DNA from 3 places in the Streptomyces sp. NPDC002573 genome. Region 3 is predicted to be linked to each of the others. Evidence: riboswitches for the same ligand, from Rfam matches in the RefSeq annotation. Region 3 holds a riboswitch; each other region holds the start of a gene.
What was found. A riboswitch is a leader RNA that binds a small molecule or an ion and turns the genes downstream of it on or off. The one in region 3 is predicted to bind cobalamin.

Region 1: linked by a shared signal. The riboswitch ahead of ACFYX0_RS08535 ((2Fe-2S) ferredoxin domain-containing protein) and the one ahead of metE (5-methyltetrahydropteroyltriglutamate--homocysteine S-methyltransferase) in region 3 are both predicted to bind cobalamin.
Region 2: linked by a shared signal. The riboswitch ahead of ACFYX0_RS15065 (prenyltransferase/squalene oxidase repeat-containing protein) and the one ahead of metE (5-methyltetrahydropteroyltriglutamate--homocysteine S-methyltransferase) in region 3 are both predicted to bind cobalamin.

The regions. Positions count from the first base shown of each region.
Region 1 is NZ_JBIARC010000006.1:127,240-136,732, forward strand. It holds gene ACFYX0_RS08515 (SWIM zinc finger family protein) at 1-1,624, shown strand, start outside; gene ACFYX0_RS08520 (hypothetical protein) at 1,865-2,161, shown strand; gene ACFYX0_RS08525 (hypothetical protein) at 2,181-2,657, opposite strand; gene prpB (methylisocitrate lyase) at 2,930-3,835, shown strand; cobalamin riboswitch at 3,922-4,113, shown strand; gene ACFYX0_RS08535 ((2Fe-2S) ferredoxin domain-containing protein) at 4,155-4,565, shown strand; gene ACFYX0_RS08540 (hypothetical protein) at 4,759-5,535, opposite strand; gene ACFYX0_RS08545 (hypothetical protein) at 5,637-5,918, opposite strand; gene ACFYX0_RS08550 (hypothetical protein) at 6,766-7,080, shown strand; gene ACFYX0_RS08555 (GNAT family N-acetyltransferase) at 7,019-7,507, shown strand; gene ACFYX0_RS08560 (cold-shock protein) at 8,034-8,237, shown strand; gene ACFYX0_RS08565 (DEAD/DEAH box helicase) at 8,580-9,493, shown strand, end outside.
Region 2 is NZ_JBIARC010000013.1:39,264-48,756, forward strand. It holds gene ACFYX0_RS15035 (DoxX family protein) at 1-34, opposite strand, end outside; gene ACFYX0_RS15040 (DUF6518 family protein) at 134-784, opposite strand; gene ACFYX0_RS15045 (ECF transporter S component) at 911-1,801, opposite strand; gene ACFYX0_RS15050 (ABC transporter ATP-binding protein) at 1,798-3,507, opposite strand; gene ACFYX0_RS15055 (energy-coupling factor transporter transmembrane component T) at 3,504-4,592, opposite strand; gene ACFYX0_RS15060 (SCO2322 family protein) at 4,595-5,281, opposite strand; gene ACFYX0_RS15065 (prenyltransferase/squalene oxidase repeat-containing protein) at 5,278-6,510, opposite strand; cobalamin riboswitch at 6,629-6,757, opposite strand; gene ACFYX0_RS15070 (SDR family NAD(P)-dependent oxidoreductase) at 6,880-7,671, opposite strand; gene ACFYX0_RS15075 (alpha/beta fold hydrolase) at 7,691-8,641, opposite strand; gene ACFYX0_RS15080 (TetR/AcrR family transcriptional regulator) at 8,712-9,281, opposite strand; gene ACFYX0_RS15085 (DHA2 family efflux MFS transporter permease subunit) at 9,354-9,493, opposite strand, start outside.
Region 3 is NZ_JBIARC010000003.1:113,920-123,412, reverse strand. It holds gene ACFYX0_RS04220 (SdpA family antimicrobial peptide system protein) at 11-511, shown strand; gene ACFYX0_RS04215 (sporulation-delaying protein SdpB family protein) at 502-1,509, shown strand; gene ACFYX0_RS04210 (ABC transporter ATP-binding protein) at 1,577-2,440, shown strand; gene ACFYX0_RS04205 (hypothetical protein) at 2,427-3,263, shown strand; gene ACFYX0_RS04200 (hypothetical protein) at 3,337-3,642, shown strand; partial or broken gene ACFYX0_RS04195 (ISKra4 family transposase) at 4,314-4,487, opposite strand; gene ACFYX0_RS04190 (hypothetical protein) at 5,123-5,563, opposite strand; partial or broken gene metE (5-methyltetrahydropteroyltriglutamate--homocysteine S-methyltransferase) at 5,590-7,331, opposite strand; cobalamin riboswitch at 7,440-7,590, opposite strand; gene ACFYX0_RS04180 (DUF6230 family protein) at 8,019-8,642, shown strand; gene ACFYX0_RS04175 (DUF6114 domain-containing protein) at 8,764-9,177, shown strand; partial or broken gene ACFYX0_RS04170 (LysE family translocator) at 9,354-9,493, opposite strand, start outside.

The DNA.
Region 1 (9,493 bases), on a different contig from region 3:
ACCGGGGCCGCCCGGCGGCGGCACAGAGCCGTCCCGTGTCGTCCGGTTGTCCGGGGCCCGGCGGCGCCGGGACGCCCGTACGCGGGCGGCCGGTGTCCGGAGCAGAGAGGTCCGGGATCTGATCGCCGGGGCCTTCGGGCTCCCGCCGTCGGTGGCACCGCGAGGCGGGACCGCCGCCACTCCGCCGTCCACCGGCGGCAAGAGGGAGGAGGCGTCCACCCGCTCCCTCCCCGAGGTGGTGGACCTGTTCTCGAAACGCCGGCAGGTGAAGCCGGATCCGCCCGAGGAGCCCCGGGACACGCTGCCCGCCGCGCCCCCGGCTGCGCGCTACCCGCGTTCCATGGCCGCCCCGGGCCGCGACAGCGACCTGCGGCGCACCTTCGCCTCCCTGCCGACGCGCACGTCGAAGCCGAAGTCCGGGGAGGACGCCTCCGACCGGTTCGCCGGGACGTGGTGGGGCAACGCCTGGGTCGCGGCGCTGGAGGAGGGCGCCCTCGACGCGGCCCGGCTGACCCGGGGACGGGCGTACGCGGACCGGGGGCACGTGGACGCCATCACCGTCACCCCGGGGCTCGTCCTCGCCTATGTCCAGGGGAGTCGTCCGCGTCCGTACCGGGTGCAGGTGCGGCTGCGGGCGTTCTCCGACGAGGAGTGGGACCGCTTCCTGGACGCCGCCGCCGAGCGGCCGGGCCATATCGCGGCGCTGCTGGACAAACAGGTGCCGCACTCCCTCGCCGAGTGCGGCATCCGGCTGCTCCCCGGGCCCGGCGACCTCGAACCGCACTGCAACTGCCCCGACGACGGCCGCCCCTGCAAGCACGCCGCCGCGGTCTGCTATCAGACCGCCCGGCTGCTGGACCAGGACCCCTTCGTACTGCTCCTGCTTCGCGGCCGGGGCGAGCGTGAACTGATCGACGCGCTGTCCCGGCGCAACGCGGCCCGCGCGGCCCGCGCGGCTCGGGAACAGCAGCCCGCGCCCGTGCCCGGAGTGCGGGCCAGTGAGGCCGTCGCCCGGCGCGCACTGCCGCCGCTTCCCGCCCCGCTGCGCCCGCCCGCCCACCCCGAGCAGCCACCGGCGTACCCGGCGGCGCCCGGCGGCCCGGACCCGCTCGCCCTGGACCAGCTGGCCACCGATGCGGCGGCCCGGGCGCACGCCCTGCTCACCACCGGGCAGGATCCGGTCGCGGACCTGACGCTGTGGCAGGACGCGGTACGGCTGGCCGCGGCCCGTCCGGGTTCGGGCCTCACGGCGGCGACCCGGCCGCTGTACTCCTCGCTGGCCGCCGCGACCGGGCGGACCACGGCCGACCTGGGGCGCGCGGTGGCCGCGTGGCGGCAGGGCGGACCGGAGGCCCTCGCCGTCCTGGAGGAACCGTGGGACCCGCCGGCCGGCCGCTTCGACCGCGCCCGTCCCCAGCTCCTGGCCGCGGACCTGCCCGCGTTCCGGCCTTGGCGCAACCGCCTCACCCACCCGGACGGGCACGCCCAGCTCCGGCTCGGCCGCGACGGACTGTGGTACGCCTACGAGTCGGAACCGGGCCAGGAGGACTGGTGGCCCCGAGGCACCCCCGACCCGGACCCGGTCGGCGCACTGACGGGACTGGGGGCTCCGACCGAGCGCTGAGCGACACCGGGCGGTGACGGCACCAAGGGGCGAGCGGCGCCGAGCGGTGAGCGGTCCGTCAGGCCGACGGCCCGGTCAACGGCCGTCAGATCAACGGCTCTCAGGTCCGCGCCGAGTGCGGTCGTCGAAGACCTGACGGTCCGATAGCGTGGCGGCGCGGCGCGCGGTGTCCGTCCTCGTGCCGCCGTACCTCCAGGCCGTCTGCCGCGCAGACCGGCCACCGTGCCTTCGGGAGACCCCTTGTCCCGCACCACCGTTGTCGTACTCGCCGCCGTCGCCCTCGCTCTGACGGCCTGCTCGGCCCCGGGCCACGGCACGCCCGCGCGCCCGACCGCCAAGGCCACCCACGCGAGCGCCGGTCAGATCGCCGCCTGCACCGACAGGATGGTCACCGGGCGGCACGGCGGGATAGGAGCACCGGAGTGTGCTCGCCTGCCGCAGGCCGACTATCTGAAGGCTTTGCAGGTCGCGAACCAGCGAGGGCAGGAAGCCCTGCAACGGAGCAACAGCAGCACGTCGCATCCCACACACCCGTGACGGACGGGCACCGGCGGTTTCATCGAGCGGGCTCCTCGTGATCCTGCTCAGGATGTTCCTCGGGTGCCGGCCCGATGAGGACCTGTATGTCGCGGAGGGCCTCGCGATAACCGTCCCCGAAGCCGGTGTCGGCGGTGACGGGTTCGCTGGCGATCCAGGCCCGGATCCTGGCGACGGCCCCCGCGGTCTTGAGGCGTTCGGCGGGGGAGAGGGTGTTGAGTGTGGCTTCCGGATCCTCGTGTCCCTCAGCGTGCCGTACCGGGATCGCGCCGAGAAAGGCGGGCAGGCGCTCGTCGAACGCGGCGTGGGCGACATCGTCGCGGGTGAGGAGTTCGCGCCGCACATAGGAGGCGATGCGCCGCCACTCCTCGCGCTCCTCGGCACTGAGAGAGCCGTTGCCGGCGGCGCGTTCGGCCCGGTCGACGGCTCTGCGGATCTTGGCGCGGGCCCAGGCCAGGGCGTCCGGGTCGTGATCGTAGCGGTCGAGGCTGTTCATGCGAACTCCTATGGGTCGTCGATGAGTTCCGTGGTGCCCGCGACGGCCGGCCCGGTAACACCGCACGCTCGTATGGCGGTTCATGGTCGACTCGGTCCTTGCGAGTCACACGATCGAGTGAAATTTCCACCACGGGTGGCACGCGCACAGGCCACCGCCAGGCTTCCAGGTGTCCGCTTCAGGAACTGCCGCCCGAGAAGGCGAGCAGTCCCGTGATCGAGCACCACGTCCGTGGCCGCGTACGACGCACACCTGCCGAAGGGCCTGTTCTGATGCTCCACACCCGCACCACTCCCGCCGAACGCCGCCGCGCCCTGCGTGAGCGCCTGGCCACCGGCCGACTGCTGCCCATGCCCGGCGCCCTCAACCCGCTCTCCGCCCGCCTCATCCAGGACACCGGCTTCGAGGCCGCCTACCTCTCCGGCGCGGCCCTCGCCGCCGACCTCGGCCTGCCCGACATCGGCCTGACCACCTCCACCGAGATCGCCGCCCGCGCCCAGCAGACGACCCGGGTCACCGACCTGCCCGTCCTGATCGATGCGGACACCGGCTTCGGCGAGCCGATGAACGCCGCGCGCACCGTGCAGTTGATGGAGGACGCGGGCCTGGCCGGGCTTCATCTGGAGGACCAGGTCAATCCCAAGCGCTGCGGCCACCTCGACGGCAAGTCCGTCGTGCCGCGCGAGGAGATGACCCGCCGGATCCGGGCCGCGGTCGACGCCCGCCGCGACCCCGACTTCCTCCTGATGGCCCGTACCGACGCCCGCGCGGTGGAGGGCCTGGCGGCGGCGATCGACCGGGCGAAGGCGTACGTCGACGCGGGCGCCGACGCGATCTTCCCCGAAGCCCTCCCGGACGAGGCCGAGTTCGAGGCGTTCCGCCAGGCGGTCCCCGTCCCCCTCCTGGCCAACATGACGGAGTTCGGCAAGGGCCCCCTGCTGAACACCCGCACCCTGGAGAACCTGGGCTACGACATCGCCCTCTACCCGGTCACCCTGCTGCGCCTGGCCATGGGCGCCGTCGAGGAGGGTCTGCGCACCCTGGCGGTCGAGGGCACCCAGCAGCCCCTGCTGCCCCGTATGCAGACCCGCTCCCGCCTCTACGAACTCCTCGGCTACGCCGACTACTCGGCCTTCGACTCGGCCGTCTACGACTTCACCCTCCCACCCGGCACCTGACGCACCGCAGACATCCGCGCCCGTCCACCACCGCGCCTGGTGCAGGGCGCCCGACCGGCCCCACCGGCGGCGGTGATGACGCGCCGTGACCCGGGATGCGACGATGCCCGACGAACAAGGCGACGGCGGAACGAGGAAGCCGGTGAAAGTCCGGCGCGGTCCCGCCACTGTGATCGGCGAGCGGATCCCGAACAGACCACTGCCCGGCAACGGGCGGGAAGAACGGGACCAGCAGCGACCCGAGAGCCAGGAGACTCACGTCGTCGCCTCCTCGACCCAGACCGGGGCGGATCTCCCCGGAGGAGGAGCGTGACGTGCCATGCCCGAGACACGAACCGATGAACCGGTGGGAACCGGCTCCGCCGGCCTGGCACCGTGCCGGATCGTGGTGTGCAGGGACTGCTGCTGCGGAAGCCCGAAGGTGACCGGGGTCGACCACACGGAACAGACCGCCCGCCTCGCCGAGCACGCGCCCCTACGGGTCTCCACCTGCCTGGACGTGTGCGACCAGGCCAATGTGATCGTCGTCCAGCCCTCCGCCGCGGGACGCGCCGCCGGCGCCCGTCCCGTCTGGCTCGGCCTCGTCAACGACCCGGCCGCCACCGAGGACATCGCCGCATGGGTACGGGCCGGCGGCCCCGGCATCGCTCCCCGCCCCGACATCCTCGACCTCTACGCCTTCACCCCCCGCCGAAGCCCCCGGCCACGCGACGCAACCCGAACCACCTGAAGACCGTTACCGAGAAGAAGGCCACGCCCCGGAGACCCGTCGTCGACAGGAGGATCAGGCGCTCCCAGTTCAGACCGGATCTGATGCCTGCGGGTTCGCCTGGCACCCCCGCCTCGAGGCCGACCCCCCGCGCCCGCCTGGCTGCGCGCGTGCGTGCGGGAGCTGATGGAGCCGTGCCCGGCCGGCACCGACGTCACTCCGTGCGCGTCCGGCCGTTCTTGAGCACCCCGTAATAGTCGCTGTAGGGGAGTTCCAGCTTGAACACCAGGCCGTACCGTTTCCGGATGGCGGCGACCGTGGCGGTCTTCGGGTCACGGACCACGCGGGACACCGGCGGATCGTCGACGAGACCGGCGTAGGGCTCCTCGACCAGCCGGCGCGGGGCGCCGCCGCGTGTCGTGTCCCAGGTCAGCGTCTGTCCGGAGACGGCCAGCCGGGTCGGTTCCGTGGCCTGCGAGCCCTGGGGGTTCGGGCCGTGCCCCCGGTAGTAGGCGACGAGCCGCCTTCCGTGGTCGTCGTGCGTGAACGGGATGGGACTTCCGGATCCGGCCGGCCCGGAACGGGTGTGGTCGCCCGCGGTCAGGATCCCGTCGAGGGTGTCGCCCACGTGCCTGGGGGCGGCGCCGTAGTAGGCGGTGGTGTTCATCGAGCAGACGACCTTGTAGTCGTCGATCTTCTGCTGGAAGAACCAGCCCGGTCCCGATCCCGGCACGCACACGTCGTGCACCACGACCAGGCCGAGCGACAGGGGCGTGCGGTCGGCGTACGCCCGCGCCACGCCCCGAAGCCTTTGCTCCGCACGCTCCCGGGCCCGCACCGCCTGGCTGCTCTCCCCGAGCTTGCGCAGCTGCTTGTCGCTGACAGCACGGTCCGGGGTCGTGGAACAGGCCGAGACGGCGAACAGGACGATCACCGCCAACGAGCCCCACACGCTCTTCGAGCCGGCGGCACGCCGCGCGAAGGCCCTCATGCTTGTCCGCCTCTCATCGGCAGCTGACTCTCCATCGTCGTACGCCCGGCCCGACCGTCACTGTCCACCAGGACGGCCGAGTCGGGCATGAGTACCCGTACTCAGACGGCGGGCGGCCGTCTCAGTTGACGCCCGGTGCAGCCTGCGGGCCGGAGGTGCCCCGACAAGGAGTCGCCGGTCAGGCAGTGCACGGCAGGCGGAGCGGTCCACCGCTCGCTGCTCCAGTCCTGCGTGTGGAGCGTCTCGGGCTCGGCGGCGGCCGGGCCGAAGATCACTCCCGCGCGGCCGAAGGGTGCGGCCTCCGCCATGATTCCGTCGCGGATCCGGACGAGGGCGCCAGCCGGGACGGTGATGGTGGACGCCCAGCCGCTGTGGTAGGGCACGCCGGGATGCGGCGCCGCGGGCAGTGGACGACATCGTCGGACGGCATGCGGTACAGGCGCCGCCGTGGCCGCCGAACGAGCCTGCGCCTGCCCGCTCGCCGATCTCCCAGCCCCGCACGCCCGGGCCCCTCTCGTCGACCATACCGGCCGCCACGTGGGCCGTCGTGATGGGAATCCCTTGGCCGGGGAGCGGTCGGCGGCCATGCCGGCGTCGGCCCCGCAGATCCCCGGCGCCACGACATTCCAGGCACGCCTCGTCCGGTCCGGGCCGGCGGCCACGGGCGCCACGAGCATGGGCCCGCCCTGCTCGGCCACCTGCGCGGCACGGTCAACTCGGCGACTCTCCTGGAACGCGCACATCACCCTGACGAGAATGGTTGAGCTGCGACAGGGAATTCACCGGCATTTCAAAGCGGGCGACGGGAATACGTCGGCTGTCTCGCGGTTCATAGCGGCACAGGGCCCCAACCGGAGAGCGGTCCACCGGCGGGCAGTAGAGGAGACTTGCACATATCCACATAGCCTTGAGTTATGGCTGAGCCTGGATCCATCGATCGGTGACCGGCTGACGGTGCCCCCATGGAGAGGACGTGCCTTGTGACCTGTGAGGATGGGAGTTCTCTAGGCTTCCAACCCGCAGCAAGACAAGGCACGTCCTAGGTGAAATCCTCCCACAGCCCCGCGGCGACCTTCGCCGCGTTCGACGACGCGAACCTGCTGGCGCACGGCGGCCTGGCCCCGGCGGTGCGCCTGGCCCCGGCGGTGCGGCCTGCCCGGCCTGGTCCGCGAGAAGGTCCGCCTGGCCGGGGCCGCGAACGGGGCCGGGGCCGCCGCGGACGCGAAGGTGATGTCGCTGGTCGCGGCGATGCTCGCCGGGGCCGACAGCATCGCGAGGCTTCCGAGTGGGTGGTGTCTCGCCTGGTGTCGGCTTCTCCGCAGCGGTGTGGGCGTCCACCCGCTGCTGGCGGGTGGCCTGTTCCGCGGCAGTGACGTGGTCGATCGGGGCCTGGGCGAGTGGTTCCCGGGAGCGGTGCAGGAACGCCTGTCTGAGCAGCCGACCCGCCGCACGAAGGCGCTCCCCGGTGCGAAATACTCTCCCGATGAGTTCACGCACTTCCCCGATCAGCCAGCCGATCACGATACGGAGGGCAGTCGCGCATGATGCCAAACGGCTCACGCGGCTCGTGCGTGGCTCAGGCGCCTACGAGGGTAAGTACGCATCCGCAGTGGCGGGCTACCGGGTCGGTCCTGATTACATCGAAGCCCACCGCGCCTTCGTAGCCGTCGGCGCCGACGAGCATGGAGGCCGGGTCCTCGGGTTCTACTCGCTCGTCCTCGCTCCGCCGGAGCTCGACCTGCTGTTCGTCGCCGACGAAGCGCAAGGACGTGGCATTGGACGGCTGCTCGTCGCGCACATGCAGTCCGAGGCTCGTGCCGCCGGGCTCGACCGTGTCAAGGTCGTGTCGCATGTTCCCGCCGAGGACTTCTACCACCGCGTCGGTGCAGTGCGGACCGGGACTGCGCTCGCGAACCCGCCCGCCGTGCCGTGGGACCGTCCCGAATTCGAGTTTCGCATTCCTTCGGAATAACGCGGTGCGCCGGTTCGCAGGGCTACCGGCTTCGCCAGCATGGCGCGCTGCGTGTGTGCCGTCGTCTCTGCCCTGGCGGGGGATCGTCTGCGCCGGCGGCCTCTCCCCCGCAGCAGGAGCGAGGCGAGGGTGCTGCTGGGCGCCTTTCGAAGGCGTCTTACGGACAGCCGCGTACGTCGTCGCCCCCTGGCGTCAGGGTTGCACTTTGTGAGACCGCTCTTCCTGAAACGTGGCACTCCGAATGGATCAATATCTGTGCTTGCGAAGTGAGGCTTTGGCGGACCGCGTAGTGAGAGTTTGTGTCGCACTGAGTGGAGCGGAATTGTGTAATGTGTACGGGTCGTTGCAGTGTGCTACTGTCGATCTCGGTTGCAGTCGTGGTTCCCGAAACTTCGAGTGCCCCACCCGGTTCTGTCGGTTGGGGGCGCTTCTGTATTTCCGGTCATTTCCGGGCGGGGTAATCATTGCGGCGACACGGCGTCCGCGCAGTGCGGATCCCGATGTACTGCCCCGAAGGAGATATGGCATGGCTACTGGTACCGTGAAGTGGTTCAACGCGGAAAAGGGCTTCGGCTTCATCGAGCAGGACGGTGGCGGCGCCGACGTGTTCGCCCACTACTCGAACATTGCCGCGCAGGGCTTTCGTGAGCTGCTGGAAGGCCAGAAGGTAACCTTCGACATCGCGCAGGGCCAGAAGGGCCCGACGGCCGAGAACATCGTTCCGGCCTGACGCTGACGCACATTTTGTAGCTGGGGCCCGCATCCTTCGGGGTGCGGGCCCCAGCTACACACATCCCCCGCAGCAGTTTCAACTGCGGGGTGACCCGGAGGAATCCGCAGTCTCACCACGCGCGGCTCCTCCTTCAGTGATGCAGGAGCGTCCTGAAGAGCTGCGCCGCAGCCGACGCCCGGATCTTGCGTCCCCATCACGTCACCCATTTCAGCACCTGTACCCCCGGGTATTTCCGCCGGCCCAAATCTGTTTTTTGCCACCGGTCCATACTTGTAATTCTCCATGCCGCTCATTGCTGCGGGAATTCCTTGATATGCGCCACATCGAGGAAGGTTCCGCATGAACCGCACACGCACGAACGATCGCTTCGACCGCTCCCGTCACGGCAGAGCCGCCGCCGGAAAGGGCGGCAGTCGCACGGGCTCGCAGGCGCCGCACCGTTCCGGCGGCCCTGCCCGTTCCGGCGGTTACGGCCGCCGGCCAGCCACAGTGCAAGGTGAGTTCGCGCTCCCCAGGACGATCACGCCCTCGCTGCCTCCTGTTGAGGGCTTCGCCGAACTCGACATGCCCGAGCACCTGCTGACCGAACTCGGCAAGCAGGGTGTGACCGCACCGTTCCCGATCCAGGGAGCGACGCTGCCGAACTCCCTGGCGGGCCGTGACGTACTGGGCCGCGGGCGCACCGGTTCCGGCAAGACCCTCGCCTTCGGCCTCGCCCTGCTCGCCCGTACCGCTGGACAGCGTGCTGAACCCCGCCAGCCGCTGGGGCTGATCCTCGTACCGACGCGTGAGCTGGCGCAGCAGGTGACCGACGCGCTCACACCGTACGCCTGTTCCGTCAGGCTGCGGCTGGCCACGGTGGTGGGCGGGATGTCGATCGGCCGACAGGCCGGCGCGCTGGGCGGCGGGGCCGAGGTCGTTGTCGCGACCCCCGGGCGGCTCAAGGACCTCATCGACCGTGGCGACTGCAGGCTGAACCACGTGGGCATCACGGTGCTGGACGAGGCCGACCAGATGGCCGACATGGGTTTCATGCCGCAGGTCACCGCGCTGCTCGACCAGGTGCGTCCGGAGGGGCAGCGGATGCTGTTCTCCGCCACCTTGGACCGTAACGTCGACCTGCTGGTTCGCCGCTATCTGACTGACCCCGTCGTGCATTCGGTCGACCCGTCGGCCGGTACGGTCGCGACGATGGAGCACCACGTCCTGCACGTCCATGGCGCCGACAAGCACGCCGCCACGACCGAGATCGC
Region 2 (9,493 bases), on a different contig from region 3:
CCGTGGGAGCCGACGGCCGGTCCGAGTACGCCATCTGACCGCTCCGGTGGACGCGCCGTGAGGGGCGCTGACTCCAGCCTTTCGCAGGCGCCCCGGACACGCATCTCGGCCCGGTGGCGACGCGGCGCCTACGTCAGGTGGAGAGCATCTGGAGGGGCAGCTCGATGACGGCGTAGGCCAGGAGTGCGCAGGGAGCGGCGGCGCCCAGCGTCAGGGCGCGCTCCTTGTGTGTACGCGCCATGAGCAGCGGGGCCAGGGCGAAGACCGCGAGGCAGGCCCAGGCCTGCGGGGCGTAGTGGAGGTTCCAGGCGTAGACGATGCCCTCCATGCCGAAGAGTCCGGCGAACGCGGCCAGGCCGATCACGCGGCGGCGCACGTCCCGGCCGCACCGCCACCAGTGGCCGGCGACACCGAAGAGCGGCCCGGCGACGAGGGCCATGCCGAGCCATATGAGCGGCCAGAAGAGGTTCCCCATGCCGCCGCGCCCGAACTCGGCGTAGCCGTAGTACCCGACGACCAGTCCGGTCTCCGCGCCGAGGCCACCGGTCGCGGCCTGTGCCAGGGAGCCCCGCCGGTACAGCAGTGCTCCGGCGGCGAACGCGACGGTCGACCAGATGGCGCCGGAGTTGGCGATCTGGTTCCACGCTCCGGGAAGCCGGCCCTGGGCCAGGTTGGTGAGCACGCCGAGCAGCAGGCCACCGCCGGCAGCCGTCACCGTACGGCCGCCCCAGGTGCGCACTCTCTTCCCCAGGGTGGCCGGCGGGCTGGGGGCGGTGGTCGTCATCGGTGGCCTCCACGGTCACGGTCCCACGAACGGCACGTACTATACATGTCATGTATAGAAGCCGTGTATAGATGCTGTGTATACATGGCCTGCGCAGCGCGAGAGGCACCCCACCGTCGGCGGGCCTCAGTGCGAGTCGAAGGCCACCGGGCTTTCGAAGGCCGCGCGGCGGGTCGCCCGGCGCAGGGCCTTGAGGACGGCGGGACCGAGGGCGCAGGTCAGCACGACCGTGAGGACGGCCCGGCCCAGGTCCCAGCCCATGGAGGTGGCCAGGCAGTACGCGAGGAAGCGGGCGAGGTTGCTGGTGAGCCCGGCGTGCGGGTCGTAGGCGATGTTCGAGGCGAGCGCCCCCATGAAGGGCCAGCCGGCCAGGTTCATCACCGTGCCGTAGGCGAACGCGGCGAGGAACCCGTACCCGGCGAGCAGCGCCACCTCGCCCCGCCCCCGCAGACCGTCCGGGCCGGGCAGCAGCCCCGCGCCCAGTGTGAACCAGCCCATGGCCAGCATCTGGAACGGCAGCCAGGGGCCGACCCCGCCGGTCAGCAGCGCGGACGCGAACATGGTCACGTTGCCGAGCACGAAACCGAAGCCCGGCCCGAGCACCCGCCCGCTCAGCACCATCAGGAAGAACATCGGCTCCAGGCCCGCGGTACCGGCGCCGATCGGCCGCAGCGCGGCGCCGGTCGCGGCGAGCACACCGAGCATGGCGACGGCCTTCGGGCCGAGCCCCGACTCGGAGACCGCCGCGGCCACGACGCCGACGAGCAGCACGAGCAGCCCGGCGAAGAGCCAGGGGGCGTCCTGGGCGTGCGCGCCGAGGCCCGAGGCGGGATCGGCGAACAGGGGCCAGGCGAAGCCGACGGCACCGACCGCGCTCACCAGGAGGAGCGCGGCGACGGAACGGGGACCCAGGCGGACAGGGCGGGCCTGCGGGGTGACCCGGGCGGAGGGGGCGACGGGGGATACGGCGGGATGCGGCTCGGGGGTCGTGGCCGGATCCGGGGAGCGGTGGGTCATGACGCCAGCGCCTCGCGGACCTGGGCGACCGTGAGCCACGGCTGCGGGGCGAGGACCTTGGCCACCTGGGGCGCGTAGGACGGGGAGGCGACGACCACCTCGGCGGCCGGGCCGTCGGCGACGACCTCGCCGTCCGCGAGGATCACCACGCGGTGCGCGAGTTCGGCGGCCAGTTCCACGTCGTGCGTGGCCAGGACGAGGGCATGGCCCTCGGCGACGAGCCCGCGCAGCACGGTCACCAGACGGGCCTTCGCCGCGTAGTCCAGACCGCGCGTCGGCTCGTCCAGGAGCAGCAGCGGGGGGCGCGCGGTGAGCACGACGGCGAGCGCGAGCGCCAGCCGCTGCCCCTCCGACAGATCCCTCGGGTGGGTGTCGTCCGCGACGCCCGGCAGCAGTTCGGACACCAGGGCCCGGCAGCTGCCCGGGGCGGCGCCCGCGTCCCGGTCGGCCGCCGCGCACTCGGCGGCCACCGTGTCCGCGTACAGCAGATCCCGTGGCTCCTGCGGTACTAGGCCCACGCGGCGCACGAGGTCGCGCGGGGTGGTGCGGTGCGGCACCGCGCCACCGACGCGCACCTGGCCGCGAGCCGGTTCGACCAGCCCGACGAGCGCGGCGAGCAGCGTGGACTTCCCGGCGCCGTTGCGGCCCATGAGGGCGACGGTCTCGCCCGGGCCGACGGTGAGGTCGACATGGCGCAGGGCCTCGACGCGGCCACGGCGGACGCCGAGCCCCTCGACGACCGCGGTGGGCAGGGGCGTCGCGGGAGTGACCGTTTCCTCGACGGGTGCCGGGGTGCGTCGGCGCAGGAAGCGGCGCGGGGCGGGGAGGGCCGGGGGAGCGGGGTGCGCGATCGGGCGCGGGCTGCCGGTCTCGCGCGGTGCGGGTGCCGTCTCCGCCAGCCGTTCACGCAGGCCGGCCGCGCGGCGGCGGGCGTCGCGGACGGTCAGGGGCAGCGGGGACCAGCCCGCCAGCCGGCCGAGGTCCACCACCGGCGGGTACACCGGGGAGACCGCCATCACCTCCGCCGGGGTGCCGAGGACCGGGCGGGCGCCGGGGGCAGGGAGGAGCACGACCCGGTCGGCGTAGTGCACGACCCGTTCCAGACGGTGTTCGGCCAGCAGGACCGTGGTGCCGAGGTCGTGGACGAGCCGTTGCAGCACGGCGAGGACCTCCTCGGCCGCCGCCGGGTCCAGCGCGGACGTCGGCTCGTCGAGGACGAGGACCCGGGGGTGCGGGGTGAGCACCGAGCCGATCGCCACGCGCTGCTGCTGTCCGCCGGAGAGGGTGGAGATCGGACGGTCCCGCAGGCCCGCCAGGCCGAGCAGGTCGAGCGTCTCCTCGACCCGTCGCCGCATCACGTCCGGGGCGAGCCCCAACGACTCCATCCCGTAGGCGAGTTCGTCCTCGACGGTGTCCGTCACGAAGTGCGACAGCGGGTCCTGCCCCACCGTGCCGACCACGTCGGCGAGTTCGCGCGGCTTGTGGGTGCGGGTGTCGCGGCCGGCCACCGTGACCCGGCCGCGCAGGGTGCCGCCCGTGAAGTGCGGGACCAGTCCGCTGACCGCGCCGAGCACCGTCGACTTGCCGACCCCGGACGGGCCGACCAGCAGCGTCAGTTCACCCTCCGGAACCTCGAAGTCGATGTCCCGCACCGCAGGTTCGGCCGCCCCGTCGTATGTCACGGAGACCTTCTCGAAGCGGATCACGCGGACTCCTCGGGGGCGGGGGTGACGAACGCGGGCAGCAGGCCGAGCAGCACCGCCGCGGCGGGGAGCAGCGGCAGCGCCGGGGCGGCCAGGGGGACGACACCGGGGTGCAGGGCGGCGGGATCGTAGGCGGACCACAGGGCCGGGAGCGCCGCCGCGGCGATCCCCGAGCCGGCCACCAGCCACGCCCGCGCGTCCCAGGTGTCGGGGCGGTAGCGGGTGCGCGGGGAGCGGCGGCCGCCCAGCCGCAGCCCGGCGAGGGCGGCCACGAGACCGGCGAGGAGGACGGGCAGACCGTAGGCGGTCCCCTCCGCCGTCAGCAGTCCGTACGTGCCGGCGCAGACGCCGAGCAGTCCGCCGAGGGTGAGGGCGGTGGTGGTACGGCGGACGGCGGGCGGGACGGCCGCGGTGCGGCCGAAGCCGCGCGCGTCCATCGCGGCGGCGAGCGCCACCGAGCGTTCCAACGCGCCCTCCAGGACCGGAAGTCCGACCTGGGCCAGACCGCGCAGCCCCCGGTCGGGCCGGCCGCGCAGCCGGCGCGCGGCACGCAGCCGCCGTACGTCCGCGACGAGATGCGGGGCGAAGGTCAGCGCGACGACGACCGCCACGCCCGCCTCGTACAGTGCGCCCGGGAGGGCCTTCAGCAGCCGGGCGGGGTTCGCGAGGGCGTTCGCCGCGCCCACGCAGATCAGCAGGGTGGCCAGCCGCAGACCGTCGTACAGGGCGAAGACGAGAGCCTCGGCGGTGACCCGGCCGCCGAGGCGGATGCCCTGCGCCCAGTGCGGGAGCGGGACCTCGGGGAGGGTGAACAGGGTGTGGGTGCCGGGGATGGGGGAGCCGAGGACCACGGTGAACAGCAGCCGGATGGCGAGGACGGCGAAGCCGAGCCTGGCGAAGGCCGCGTAGGAGCGGGACCAGGGGGCCGTGGTGCGGCGGGCCGCCACGACGTAGGCGGACACCGCGATCAGGAGGGCCAGCAGCAGCGGGTTGGTGGTGCGGGTGGCGGCGGTGGCGAGCCCGAGGGCCCACAGCCACCAGGCGCCCGGGTGCACGGCCGGCCGGCCGCGGCCGGGACGGGGCGCCACTGTCAGCCCCTGCGGCGGCGCGCCTGCCACACCGCCGCCGCGCCCAGCACGGCCACGGCGGCGGCACCCGCGAGGAGGCCCACCGACGGGCCGTGGTGTGCCGCGCTCCTCGCCGACGCCTGTCCCTTGTGGTCCGTGGCCTTCGCCGGGGCACGGTCCTGCCCGGACGTCACCTGCTCGCCGCAGCCCTTGGCCGGGTAACCCGCTATCGCGCACAGCAGGGCGTTGGTGTCGTAGCGCAGCGGGCCCGCGACGGCGGCGAGCGCGTCCGCCGTCGTCGCGTCCCCGGGCACCCGGGCGCACGCCGTGCGCCCTGCCGGCGGCCGCTCCCCGGAGGGGGCGTCCGCCGCCGTGCCGAAGTCGAGGACCAGGGCGACACGCTTCTGACCGTCCCGGGCGGGTGTGCCCGCGCAGATCGTCGCGAAGTCCGCGCTGCCGCGCGGCTTGGTCGCGTCCGAGGAGTCCTCGCTCACCGCGAACCGGAAGCCCTGGACGTCCCCGTCGGCGGGACGGCTGGTCGACGGGCCCTGGGTGGCGTACGTCCAGGTGTTGCCGCCACGCTCCCAGAAGGACCAGTAGCGGTAGCCGACGGCCTGGGCCCGGCCCGCGCCGCCCAGCAGCACGCAGGCCGCCAGGAGGACGAGGAGCGGCGCGGTCAGGAGCCGGGCGCCCGCGGGGACGCGGGTCACGGCTGCTGCCGCTTGCCGCGGCCGCTGAGCAGGAAGCCGATGCCGATACCGGCGACGAGGAAGACGCCGACGATCCACCACACGCCGAAGGCGGAGCCCGAGTCGTCCTTCTTGGCGGGCTTCTGGGTCTGGTCGGTCTTCGGGGTCGCGCCGGCCGCCTGCGGTGCCGGGCCCGTCGCGTTGAGCGCGCTGACCAGGTCGGTTCCGCCGAAGTGGCGCGGGTCGGTGCCGGTCGCGAGCGCGGCGAGGATCAGCTGGGCGTACGCGGCCGGGCCGCTCTGCTTCGCCCACGGCCCGGAGTTGGCCTGAAGCCAGTGCAGGGCGCCGGACGCCCGCTCGCCCTGGCCGACGGTGGCGAGGGCGACCACCGCGTCCGCCGTGTTGCCGTAGTCGGGCTGGTCCTTGGCGCCGGGCAGGGCCGAGGTGAGGTGCTGGTCCCTGGCCAGGGCCTTGAGCAGGTAGGCGGCGCCGTTCTGCGCGGCCTGGCGCACATCGGTGGCCTTCCCGCAGACCGGGGCCGCGCTCTCGGCCGGAGCCTTCTCCCCGGCGAACCCCTTGCCGAGCGCGCCGGTCACGGCCGCCGCCGTGGCATCCGCGTTGGCGGTGAGCGCGCCCTTCTTGTCGGGCTGGTAGGCGAAGGCGCCCGCACCGTCGCCGTCGCAGGGCAGCGCGAGCTTCAGCAGCGCGTCGTAGGGGGACTTGCCGTCCATGCGGACGTCCTGCGGCTGCTCGCCCGCCGCCGTGAGCGCACCGACCACGACGGACGTCGAGTTGGCGTCGCTCGCGCCACCCGCGGTGTAGCCCCAGCCGCCGTCCTTGTTCTGCACGGACTTCAGCCAGGCCACCGCCTTGCCGCTCTCGGCTCCGTGGCCGCCGACCGCGGCCAGGGCCTGGACTGCCGCCGCGGTGTTGTTCGTGTCGACGGGCGTCTTGGCGTCGCACTTCGCGCTGGGCTGCGCGCGGTAGGGGGCGAAGGCGCCGCTCGCGCACTGCTGGCCGGTCAGCCAGTCCACCGCGGCGGTGGCGGGCCGCACACCGGCCGTGTGCTGGGCGAGCAGGGCGAGCGACTGCCGCCAGACGCCGTCGTACGTGGGGTCGCCGGTGCCGTAGAGGCCGGACGGCAGCGAGGGCGAGGCGGAGGGGGCGGGGGTGGCGGCGAAGGCCGTGGCGGGGGCCCCGGCGACGGCGGCGATGGCGGCGAGTACCGCGGCGCTGCGGCGAACGATCATGATCGGCGGGTGCCTCTCCCTTGGTGTCCGGGAGCAGGGCGGCACGGGGCATCCCCCGGGCGGCTCGGCTCCGTAGACCTCGACGGTGCCGTACACCGGCGGGCTGCCGGTGCGCGTGAGCCGGTCACGTCCCGTACGCGGTGCTCCGGCTCGCCGCCGTGGGGCGGCTCACGGTTGCGGGGTCAGCGCCGGATTTGCACCGGCTTTCCCCCGTAAGGGTGTGAGAACGACCCGGCTACTGTACCCGCCGGTAGAAGCGTCCTTGAGAGGCCCCTGTGAGAGGGCCCCGGCCGGGCCAGCACCCCGCCCCCGCGGGGCCTTCCGGGGCCGGGTGCCGTCCCGGCCCCGGAACCGGGGACGCGGCGGCGGCTACCGCGCGGACCGCTGGGTCACGGCCATCTCCGCGGTGATCCGGTCGCCCCCGGCGCGGCGCTGCACGATCGCGCTGAGCGTGGGGGCGACCCCGCCGACCATCGCGCCGAGCCGCAGCCCCAGCGGGGCGACGTCGATCTCGGCCGGGTTGCGGTCCACCGCCCGGACCACGGCGCGCGCGACGTCCCGCGGGGTCCGGGTGCCGACCCCGCGCGGGAGGCGGACGCCCGTCCTGGCGAACATGCCCGCGTCGCGGATGAACCCGGGGAAGACCGTCGTCACCCCGACCCCGTACGGCTGGAGGTCCTCGCGCAGTGCCAGGGCGAAGCCGCGCATGCCGAACTTGCTCGCGCTGTACAGCGCGGCCCCGCCGGAGGCGGTCTTGCCCATCAGCGAGGAGATGAAGACCAGGTGCCCGCTGCGGCGGCTGATCATCGCCTCGGCGGCGAGCCTCGCCATGACCACCGGCGCCCGCAGATTGACGTCCAGCATCCGGTCGATGTCCTCGACGGACAGCTCGGGCACGGCTCCGCTCGCGGGGAGCGCGGCGTTGGCGACCACGATGTCCACCCGGCCGGCGCGGCCCAGCAGGTCCCGCGCGCCGCCCGGGTCGGAGAGGTCGGCGGCCAGAGCGCGACCGCCGAGCCGTCCGGCCAGGTCCTCCAGTACGTCGGCGCGGCGGCCCGTCAGCACCAGCTGCGCCCCGCGTGCCGCGAGCGCCTCGGCGATGGCGTGGCCGATTCCACCGGTCGCTCCGGTGAGCAGAACCTGTGCGTCTCGGAGGTGCATGGTGGTTCTCCTGTCCTGGTCAGAGGGACTTGAGGAAGTCGATGAGGTGGGCGTTGACCTCGGCGGGGCGTTCTTCGGCGACCCAGTGGCCGGTGTCGCGCAGCAGCACCATGTCCCGCAGGTCCGGCACCACGGCGCGCATCCGCGCCTCCATGTCCGGCCCGGCGACGGCGACGTTGAGGTCCTTGTCGCCGCCGATGAACAGCGCCGGAGGGGTGATCCGGGCGCCGTCGAACGCGGCGGTCAGCTCCCAGTTGCGGTCCAGGTTGCGGTACCAGTTGAGCGGGCCGGTGAAGCCGCTCTCGGCGAACTCGGCGGCGTAGGCGGCGATGTCGCCCTCGCTCAGCCAGCCGGGGAGGCGGTCCGGCTCGGGGAACATGTCCATGGGCTCGGTGCCCTCCCGCACCACCGGGATCAGGGCGGGGGCCTCACCGGACAGCCCGTACATGATCCGGCGGAAGGTCGTCGGCAGGTCCCGCTCCAGTACCGGGTCGGCGACCCCGGGCTGCTGGAAGTAGTTCATGTAGAAGCCCTCGCCGAGCCTGGCCCGCAGCAGCCCGAGCGGCGGCCGGGACGCGCGGGGCCCGGTCGGGGAGCTGAGCGAGACCACGCCGCGCACCAGGTCGGGCCGGAACATGGCGGTGTGCCAGGCGACGGGACCGCCCCAGTCGTGGCCGACCACGACGGCCTGCCGCTCGCCGAGGGCCTCGATGAGCGCCACGACGTCGCCGACGAGGTGCAGGATCGTGTAGTCCTCGATCCGCTCCGGGCGCGAGGTGCGGCCGTAGCCGCGCTGGTCCGGTGCCACCACGTGGTAGCCGGCCGCGGCCAGCGGGGCCATCTGGTGGCGCCAGTTGTAGGACGTCTCGGGGAAGCCGTGCAGCAGCAGTACCAGGGGGCCGTCGCCGGCTTCGGCGAGGTGCACGCGCAGGCCGTTGGCCTCCACGAAGCGGCGGGTGATCTCGGTCAAGACGCGTCTTCTTTCTGGATGCTGCCGGGCTCGTGGGGCTCCGGTCGACGCGGCCGGAGAACGCGGGCGGTCAGTCGAGTGGTGCGTCGAGGGTGATGCTCGCCCAGCAGTGGTCCTGGAGTGGGATGCCGATCGCGACGAGCACATTGATCAACATGCCGATGCCGAAGACGTGGGTGACCTCCGCGTCGGAACTGCCGGTGCGCTCCTGCACCAGCTTCCACAGGCCCCGCCACAGCGGACGGACGAACTCGGCGATCTCGGAGGCGATCGCGGACCCGGTGCCGTCCTCCGCGCCGACCGAGGCGACGTACACCTGAAGTTGCATCATCAGCAGGTCGCGGCTGGAGACCAGCCCCCGCCACGCCTGTTCGGCGGCCTTCATGGCCTCGGGGCCCGTCAGACCGTCCATGGCCTCCTCCAGGGCCGTCCTGATGGTGCGGAAGCAGCGGTCGGCCGCGGCCAGGAACAGGGCCTTCTTGTCCGGGAAGAGCTGGAAGAGATAGGGCTGGGAAACCCCGGACCGCCGGGCGATGGCGGCGGTGGAGGTGCCGTTGAAGCCGCCTCGCGCGAACTCCACGAGTGCCGCGCGGATGACGATCTCGCGCCGTTCCTCGGCGCTCATACGCGCACTGCTCATCTCGTTCCTCCTGTGTTCCGGCCCGGCTGTGCTCCGGCCCCGGCCGTCGGTCCGACCGCCCCGGCGGGACCGTCAGGGCTCGACCGCGGCGAGATCCGCGGTGGCCTCGGACGATGCGACGTGGCGTTGTGCTCTCGGTGTGGCATTGTCGCCGGTCCGGCCGCGCGGCAGCGCAAGGGCGACCAGCGAGGCGAGCCCGAGAGCCGCGGCAC
Region 3 (9,493 bases):
GCTGGCAGTCATGGTCACCTATCTTCTGGTCGCGCTCTTCTACACGCTGCCGAGCAACGCACTCAGCAGCCGACATTCCAAAGGAGCACGCCAGTACTTCAACGATGTCACCCCCGAGGTCTGGGCCTTCTTCACCAGGGACCCCGAGGGCGTGCAGATCGGCACGTACGCCTTCGACGGAAAACACTCCAAGAATCTCCTGAAGACCCCGCAGGGCAGCCCGTCCAACCTCTTCGGACTCGACCGCAGCCAGCGCGCCCAGGGTCCCGAGATCGCGTACATCAATACCTCGGTGACCCAATGGGCGCCGTGCGCGGGCAATTTGGCGACTTGCCTGCACGAAGCGGCCGCACGCCCCGCCGAGAAGGTCAAGAACCGCAACCCCGTGAGGACCGTGTGCGGGGACTCCTTCATTACTCAGGAACGCGTAGTGCCCTGGTCTTATCGGAACCTGGTGACGTACGACCGGCGCGTCACCAGAATCGCCCACCTGGATGTCTCATGCTCATAGCCGCCGCCCGGAGCGCCGCTTCTGCACTGATCGAGGAACAGTCCACCCGGCTCCAACTCCGGTTATCCGCCTTCGACTTCCGCTCGCGCTGGTTCGGCGTGGGGCGTTCACTGATCTGCTTCGCCGAGCTAACGGTGGTGCTCATCACCCCGTCGAAGGCGTTGCTCACCCCGGTCCTGACCATCAGTGACGGCGCGCGCTGCGGTGGAGTGCGCTCCGCGTCCGCGTACTGCCTGGTGGGCGGTACCGACCATGCGGAGTACGCCCGTTGGATATTGGTCGCCGTGCTCTTGGTGGCGGCTGTCGGATACCGGCCGCGCTGGACGGCGATCCCGCAGCTGTGGGCTATCTACTCGATCGCGGTGAGCATCACCGTGCCGGACGGCGGCGAATCTGTGGGCATGATCATGTCCCTCCTCATGCTGCCGATCGTCCTGACGGACAACCGGACATGGCAGTGGAGCCCACCGACGAAACCGTTGCCCCCGTCCGGGCACGCTGTCGCTTACGCCGCCTTCTGGGCGGTGAGACTGCAGCTCGCGTACATCTATCTCGACACCGCCATCAGTAAGTTCGGTGTCGCCGACTGGGCCAACGGCACGGCGGAGTACTACTTCCTGCGCGACAACATGTTCGGCGTTGCCAAGCCCTGGGACGGGCCACTGCTTGCACTCTCCAAGTATCCGCTGATCGTAATCGGCATGACCTGGGGCGCGCTTGTCGTCGAACTCCTCATCGCTGTCTGCATCTTGGGTTCCGACCGCTGGCGCAAGGTGGGTCTGGTCCTCGACATCCTGCTGCACGGCTCGATCATCCTGCTGATGGGCCTGTGGAGCTTCGCCCTGGTGATGATCGGCTGCTCGATCCTCGCGTCGATGCCTGCGGGCCATACGTCGTCGGACACCACGCCCGCCGAACAACCCCCCAGCGAGCACCTCCCCTCTGAAAACGGCATCAATGACAGCTCAGTTGGCCACTCACAGGCAGTGCTAGGTTGAACCGGTGGCCAAGCTGGAACTCCAGAACGTTTCCGCCGGTTACCATGGGCGATCGGTGCTCCGGGACATGGATCTCGAATACGGTGCGGGAATCCATGTACTGCTCGGCCCGAACGGTGCCGGCAAGACGACGACGTTTCGTGTGCTCGCCGGGATCCTCGCACCCTTCAAGGGCTCCGTGCTCGTGGACGGAGCCGACCCGCACATACACACCGAGATCAAGTCCCTGATCGCCCTGGCCACACACCGCTCGGCGCTCGCACCGCGGCTGAGCGTCGTGGACAACCTGCGATACTGGGCACGCGTCCTTGGCCTGCCACCGGGTCATTCCGAGGAGAGGATCGCGGAAGTCCTGCACTTGCTCGGCCTCACCGACCTCGCGGACCGCCGCATCGGCAGCCTCAGTCGCGGCCAAAACCAGCGAGCCGGCCTAGCAAAGGCGTTCCTGGGACAACCGGCAATCCTGCTCCTGGACGAGCCAATGTCGGGCCTCGACCCGAGCACGACGGACCAACTCATCAACCACCTGCGAAAGCTGGCAGATGAAGGACACACGGTCGTCGTCTCCACGCACGCCCTGGCCGATGCCTACCGCTTCGCCGACGACGTGACGGTGCTGCAGGACGGACGCATCGTAGGCCGCGGGGAACCGGCCGCGCTGCGCACCGCCCTGCTCGGCACCGCCTACCGCCTGCGCATCCGAGGCTCCGGCGACATACCAGCGGTCCTCGACCGACTCGGCCACCACTACGAACAACAGCAGCAGGGCGCCGTCATAGTGGAAGTGCCCGACGAGGAGGCGGCGGAGAGACTGGTCGCCGACCTGGTGAGCGAAGGCATCGGCGTACGAGAAGTAGTACCAGCCCGGAACCCGCTGGAAGACGTCTACCAGCAACTGCAGACGGAAAGCACAGCCAGTGACGCAACGTAGCCTTACCTTCGACGTGACCCGGGCCAGGATCCTGGCCTCCGCGCTGCTATGGCGGACGAGACGCGAGCGGCTACGGAACTTCGCCACGGTGTTCCTGCCGTTCGTGCTGACGGTCGCCTCCGTGGTTGCTCTCCCCCTTCTCTCCGACGACTCGGACATGAACGGCGCAGCCAGCAGCGCCCGACTCGGCCTGCAGTATGGGGCGCACGGGGACACGGTCGCGGCCGGGCTGCTACTGGTCCTGATGCCCGGTATCGTCGCCCTACACGGCACGGTCGGCGCGGGCCTCGCGGTCCGCAACGTGGTCGGCGCGGAGGCCGGGGTCGGCGCACTTGAGGCAATGCTCGGCGCCCCGTACAACCCGGCGAGCATCGCAGGCGGACTGCTCGCCTACGTACTCGTCGTCACGACGGGGCAGTGGGCGGTGATGAGTACGCTCGGCGCCCTCGCCCTCGCGCTGTCCAGCGCTCTGCACCACGACAGCCTCACACCGGACGCCGGCTATCTGACCCTCGCCCTTGTGCTCCCACTCCTGGCCACCTGGGCGGGCGCAGCTCTCGCCTTACTGCTCAATCTGCTTTTCCCGCGCCTGTCACAGCCCGGCGCCGGAGCCCTTGCAAGCAACGGCGGAGGCCTGGTCAGCCTGGCCGCCATGCTGCCAGGCTTCGGTGCCTTGCTGGCGATGTCCATCGCCCTGGACCCTTTGGGCCCGACAAGGTTGCTGTTGTACGCGGGTGGGGCGACCGTACTGATCACTGCGGGGAGCTTGATCGGAATCGCGAGGGGCTTCCGGCCGGAATCGGTGCTTTCGTCGTCGGCATGAGACCGGTCAATGTAAGGCAACCGCTCGACGCAACTGCCCAGACAGGCAACTAGCCAGAAATGCGGTGATGGTCATGGTGAAGGTCCTCGTCGACATCCGCCCGTCGCTGGTGGCGGAGTTTTTCCACCGCGCATTCACGAAGCCAGTGGTGGAGATCGACGGCGTCGAGTGGCCCGCGAAGTGGGGCACGACTGAAGTGTCGATCGAGCCAGGAGCCCACGAGATCGCCGTCTTCTTCCGCTACAAAGGCCAGCGCGCGGCCCGGCTCGGCGAAGGCACCGGGGAGTTTACGGTGCCGGACAACGCGCACACGCAGCCGCGGGTGACGGCGCGACTCGGCCCGCGTAACGGCAGCAGCTTCAAGATCAAGTCTGCCTGAAACATCAAGGCGAAGTGGGGACACGTGGCCAAAAAGTCGATCGTACAGTGCGCAGCAGGACACCTCTACACGGCTACATGGATACCGTTCCTCGGCATCAAATCTTTACGTCTCACCCCGTCCACGCGCTATGCCCGTTGTCCAGTCGAAAAGCACTGGACGGTGGTCAGCAGGCCGGACCCGTCGACCCTCACTGAGGAGCAGATCGCCGAGGCCCGATCGCACGACGCGGGGTGGATGTAGCCACGACACCGAGCCAGGACAAGGAGCCCGGCATAAGCTGCTGCCGTCGGGATGGAGTCCCCACTGGTTCCGGCACATGCACGCGACCGCGCCACCGGGGGGTGCTCAGCCCGAAGGCCGCGAGGTCCTGGTGGAGCTGCTCGGCCGGGTTGAGGTATCCGCGCCGGAGGCAGACGGTAGTCACCTCGGCGAAGTTGGCGGCCGACATGGTCGCCTCGGGCAGCAGCTCGTCGCTGGTCAAGTGCCCGTGCTGTTGCAGTGAGCCTTCGGGATGGGTCAGCGTAAGGGCATCGCCGCGGGGAGGCTAGCCGGGAGCCGCGTTGGCCCACGGATATGGTTCTCACGCTCCTCGGCACTCAAGATCCTCGCCCAGTGCTACAACTGGCGGAAGCTCTTTGGGTGCAGTTCCTGTGAGGGTTCTGTTTTGATCACGCCGTGAGTCGGTATCGTGCCTGGTGGTTGCGGATGAACTCCTGCTTCTCGTGCCAGGCCCAGTAGGCGTCGAAGTCGCCGTTGGATCGCAGCGCGCGAAGCTTCAGCACGGCCTCGGCCCCGGCCAGGCCCCAGCGGGCTCCGGTGATGTCCAGACGGTCTTTCACCACCTCCGGCCTTATCACCACGCCCTTGCCGTCCACCGACAGCACCTGCAGCGTCTCGGTCGTGCACGGCGCTGGGACGAGCGCGTCGTAGAACGCGTGGATGTCCGCGGCCGCGCCGATGGCCAGTTCCAGGACCTGCCGGTACCCGACCCCGGCCCCGGTCAGGGCGTTGACCCGCTGAGCGGCCTCGGCGAACGAGCCGCGGGCGGCCTCGATCGCGGCCAGTTTCGCCACCCCGTACGAATACATGCCGCCCGGCATGTTCAACACCGCGTCCGCGGGGTGCAGATCGGCGACGCCGGTCCCGCGGTAGGCGATCCTGGTCGCGGTGACCTTCCCGAACACCGTGCCCAGGATCCGGGTCCGGCCCCGCTCGATCCGGGTGCGCTCCACGCCGTGCGCGTCCACGACATCCGCGACCCGCACCTCGGTCAGCGCCCGCAGCCGCAGATGGTCCTGGAACAACGACCGGGTCACCTCGCGCATCGCCAAGCCGAGCATGTCCTCCAACTGCGAGTGCGTCATCGCCGCGGTGCCGGGACCCGCGAGGTCTGCTTTCACATGCTCGAACAAGCCGGCAGAAGCGGCGAACACGTCCTCGGCCGCGGCGAGCGCGCCACCGGCGGTCCCAGCCGCGCTCACCGGACACCCGCGGCGGAAAGCTCGAACAGCCCCGGCTCCGCCTCGACCAGGACACCGCGGGCGACCAGGCGCTTGAGTTTGCTCCGCATCGACTCCCCTTGCGAGTCCGTCGCCTCCGGCACCCCGATCGCGGCCAACACGGCCTTGCACCTCTTCGCACCGCTCTGCTCGGCGAACACCGCAGCGATCTGCCGGTAGGCCGGCGAAGTCACCGCCTGGTCCCCGCCCGCCTCCGCGGCCACCAGCAGCGCCGCGGCCTGCATCAACCCAGCCACCGGCACCGGCCCCAGGGTCTCGGACACCTCCGGGACCTCCGCAGACGAGTCGGCCGGGGCGGACAGCACCTCGTTCATCGTCTCCCGCGTGATCTGCAGCCTGGACAACTCGATCTCGACCTGCGACAACGACTCCGAGAGCCCGCCGATCTGCTCACGCAACCCCTCGGCCCGCGACCGGGCCGCGTGTTGTCCAGCGAGGCGCGGGTCTCGTCCCAGCCGCGGGTCTTCAAGCCGCAGTCGGGGTTGACCCACAGACGTTCGGCGGGGATGGCCTTCAGCCCCGTGCGCAGCAGATCCGCCGCCTCCTCGCTCGGGACGCGAGGTGAGTGGATGTCGTAGACCCCCGGTCCGGCCTCGCGTGGATAGCCGTGGGCGGCGAGTTCGCGGGCCACCTGCACATGGGAGCGGGCGGCTTCCAGGCTGATGACGTCGGCGTCGAGGTCGTCGATGGGCTGGACGATGTCGCCGAACTCGGCGTAGCACATATGGGTGTGGATCTGGGTGTCCGGGCGGACCCCGGCGGTGGTGAGCCGGAACGCCTCCGTGGCCCAGACCAGACGGGCGGGGCGGTCGGCGGTGCGCAGCGGCAGCGTCTCGCGCAGGGCGGGCTCGTCGACCTGGATGACCGACGTCCCGGCCGTCTCCAGGTCGTGGACCTCGTCGCGCAGGGCGAGGGCGACCTGCCGGGCGGTGTCGGCGAGGGGCTGGTCGTCGCGGACGAAGGATCAGGCGAGCATGGTGACCGGGCCGGTGAGCATGCCCTTGACGGGCCGGTCGGTGAGGGACCGGGCGTACGTCGTCCGGCACACCGTCATCGGCTCCGGGCGGGAGATGTCGCCGGCCAGGATCGGCGGGCGGACGTCGTGGCCGCCGTAGGACTGGACCCGCCGTGCTGGCTGGCGAGGTAGCCGGAGAGCTGTTCGGCGAAGTACTGGACCATGTCGTTGCGTTCGGGCTCGCCGTGCACGAGGACATCCAGTCCGGTCTTCTCCTGGACGGCGATGACCTCCCGGATCTCGGCCTTGATGCGCTCCTCGTACCCGCTCGTGTCGATCCGGCCCGCGCGCAGGTCGGCCGGGCGGTGCGCAGTTCGCCGGTCTGCGGGAAGGAGCCGACGGTGGTGGTCGGCAGCAGCGGCAGTTTGAGCCGGGCGCGTTGGGCCGTGGCCCGTTCGGTGTAGGGCTGGGAGCGGCGCGCGTCGGCCTCGGTGACGGCGGTGGCGCGGGCGCGGACGGCCGGTCGTGGGTGAGGGGGGAGCGGGCGCGGGACGTCAGATCGGCCCGGTTCGCGGCCAGTTCGGCGGCGATGGCGCCGGTGCCGTGGGACAGGCCCTTGGCGAGGGTGACGATCTCGGCGGTCTTCCGGCGGGCGAAGGCGAGCCAGCGCAGGATCTGCGGTGTCCCGTTCGGCCGCGGTGTCGAGGGGGACGTGCAGCACGGAGCAGGAGGCCGAGACGTCGACCCGGTCGGCCGGGCCGAGCAGGGTGCCGAGTGTGACGGGGGACTTCGACAGGTCGGCGGCCCAGATGTTGTGGCCGTTGACGACTCCGGCGACCAGACGCTTGCCGGACAGGCCGCCGGCCGCGGCCAGGTCGTCCAGGTTGGCGGCGGCGGCCTCGGTGAAGTCCAGCGCGAGTCCGTCGACCGGGGCCTTGGCGAGGACGGGCAGGGCGTCGCCCAGGCGGTCGAAGCAGGAGGCGACGAGCAGCTTGGGCCGGTCGGTGAGGGCGCCGATGTCGCGGTAGGCGCGGGCGAGGGCGGAGTTCGGCCGGGGAGCGGTCCTGGACCAGGGCGGGCTCGTCGAGTTGCACCCACTCGGCGCCGACGGCACGCAGGTCGGCGAGGACCTCGGCGTACACGGGCAGCAGACGGTCCAGCAGGGTGAGCGGGTCGAAGTCGGCGGGCACGCCGGGCGCGGGCTTGGCGAGCTGCGGTACGACCTCGAGCGCAGCGCCGTCGTCCGCCTGGTATGTACGCCGACCCGCCCTCGAGGTCACCGGGATGTCCGCGCACGAGTCGTTCGCACACGGGCAGTTGGGTGTTCGGACACGCGGGCACGTCCTCCCCGGGGAGGACACCTACTGGCCGTCGCTTCCCAGGCCCGTGCGTCGGACCCAGTGCGTATGACGGCGGTCGTTCCCGCTCACCGCTGCGGGGCAGTCCCGGATTCCCACCGGGTTCCCTCTTGCGACGCTCCCGCCTGGCGGACGGGGCGAACCAGCTGCACGGGTCAGCCCAAGGGGCCGTTCGGGGTCGCGGTGGTGCACGTCCGGCATTCGGATGGTGAGGTGGCACACGCAGTTGACGCGCGGTCGTCGTACGTGGGACGGGGCGAGGGCGGGAACCGCGTACGCGCGCTTCCCGCCCTTCCCCTGTGTGCGTCGCCGGCTCCCGCTGCCGGGGACGGGGCCCTTTGTGCAGGGTGGTGCGACACGGCCGGCCGGCGCCGGGACCGGCATCCGGATGGAGCCTGCGGCAGGCATATCACCCGACCGGCCGAGCTGACGTGCCGTCGGCTGTCGGGCCCGGAAGTCTAGACTCCGATATCAGCCACCAGTACTTCGCCTGCCCCTGTCCGGCACGGGTGGGGCCGCTCGCGCGACGGAGGAGGCGCCATGCTGTACCGCTCCGGCAGAACGTGCTGGAAGCGTTTCGCCACCGTCCTCCTCCCGGCCGTCGCCGCCGCGGCGGCCCTCGGTATCGGCATGGCACAAGGAGCGCTGGCCGCGTCGTTCTTCATCTCGGACCAGAAGTTCCAGCTCGCCGCGGACCGGCTGGCCGGCCGTGGCGTGAGCATCTACCCCGTTGTCGACGTGACTCGGAGCGGCACGCTGGTGCCGGTGGTGGTCCTGGGGTTCAACCATGCGGACGTCAAGAGACTGTGTGTGTCCGCGGTGATTCCGATCCCGGTGCTGGGCCCCTACACCCTGATGCTCACCAGTTCCGACCAGCAGACCGTGGAGGCGTCGAACCTGTTCATCGACACGACCTCCGTGAGAGCCGATCAGGTGAATTCACGCGACATCGACCTCGGTGTGGCGGCGGGTGCCATCCGGAAGGGGCCGATCAATCCGGGCGACAGGAACTCGCGGTTCTTCGATCCCAACGTTTTCGCTTCGCAGGTGAACGCGGCCGTCCTGACGAACGTGCGGGTGATCTCGGTCGCGTCCACCGCCGGCACGCTGAGCGTCCCGGGCTTCTACCTGCAGATCGAGCAGGGCAGTCACCAGTGTTTCTGACCCGCCCCTTCCCACGGTCGGCGCACGCGCCGTGGCGCTCAACCGCCGTATGCCTCCGTGAGCCCTCACCACAGGGAGCGACGTGTTCCTGGAACCTATCCACAAACGCCTGACACGCCGCGTGACCGCTGCCGAAGCGTGGTACGGATTCGGCGAGTGGCGGGGGGAACGGCCCTTCTGGGCAGGGCTGTTCACGTTCGTGGCGGGGCTGCCCATCATGTACTTCCCCTATACGCATCTGAATCTGCAGGGCATCGCGCTGGCCCTGTCGACCACGTCGGGGGCGGCGTCCCTGATCATCGGGGTGCTGCTCGTGGTCCTGGGCGTCTCCCTGTGGTTCCAGCAGCATGTGCGCGTGTTCGCCGGGATCGCCGCCCTGCTGCTCTCCCTCGCCTCGTTCCCCCTCGCGAACTTCGGGGGCCTGTTCATCGGCCTGTCCTGCGGCCTGATCGGCGGATCCCTGGCCTGCGCCTGGATCCCGCCCGAGGACGCCGTCGAGCCGCTGTCCCGGGAGGACGTGCGTACCGGGGGATGACCTCGCGTTCGCCGGGCGCTCGTCTCAGGCGCCCGCCGCGACCGCCACGCCCGGCACGAGCAGGACGACGCCGGTGACCACCCCGAGCCCCCGGGCACGGCCGGCCTGGTCACCAGCGCGCGCCCCCGATGGACCAGCCAGGTGAACAGGAGATACCAGCAGGCGTTGACCAGCGCCCACACCCAGCCCAGAGCGGCGCTGGACAGAAAGACCGGGCCGGACGCCGTGACGAACTGCGGCAGTATCGACACGGCGAACACACCCGCCTTGGGGTTGCCGAGACTTGTGCCGAGCCCCATGACGAAGCCACCCGGAA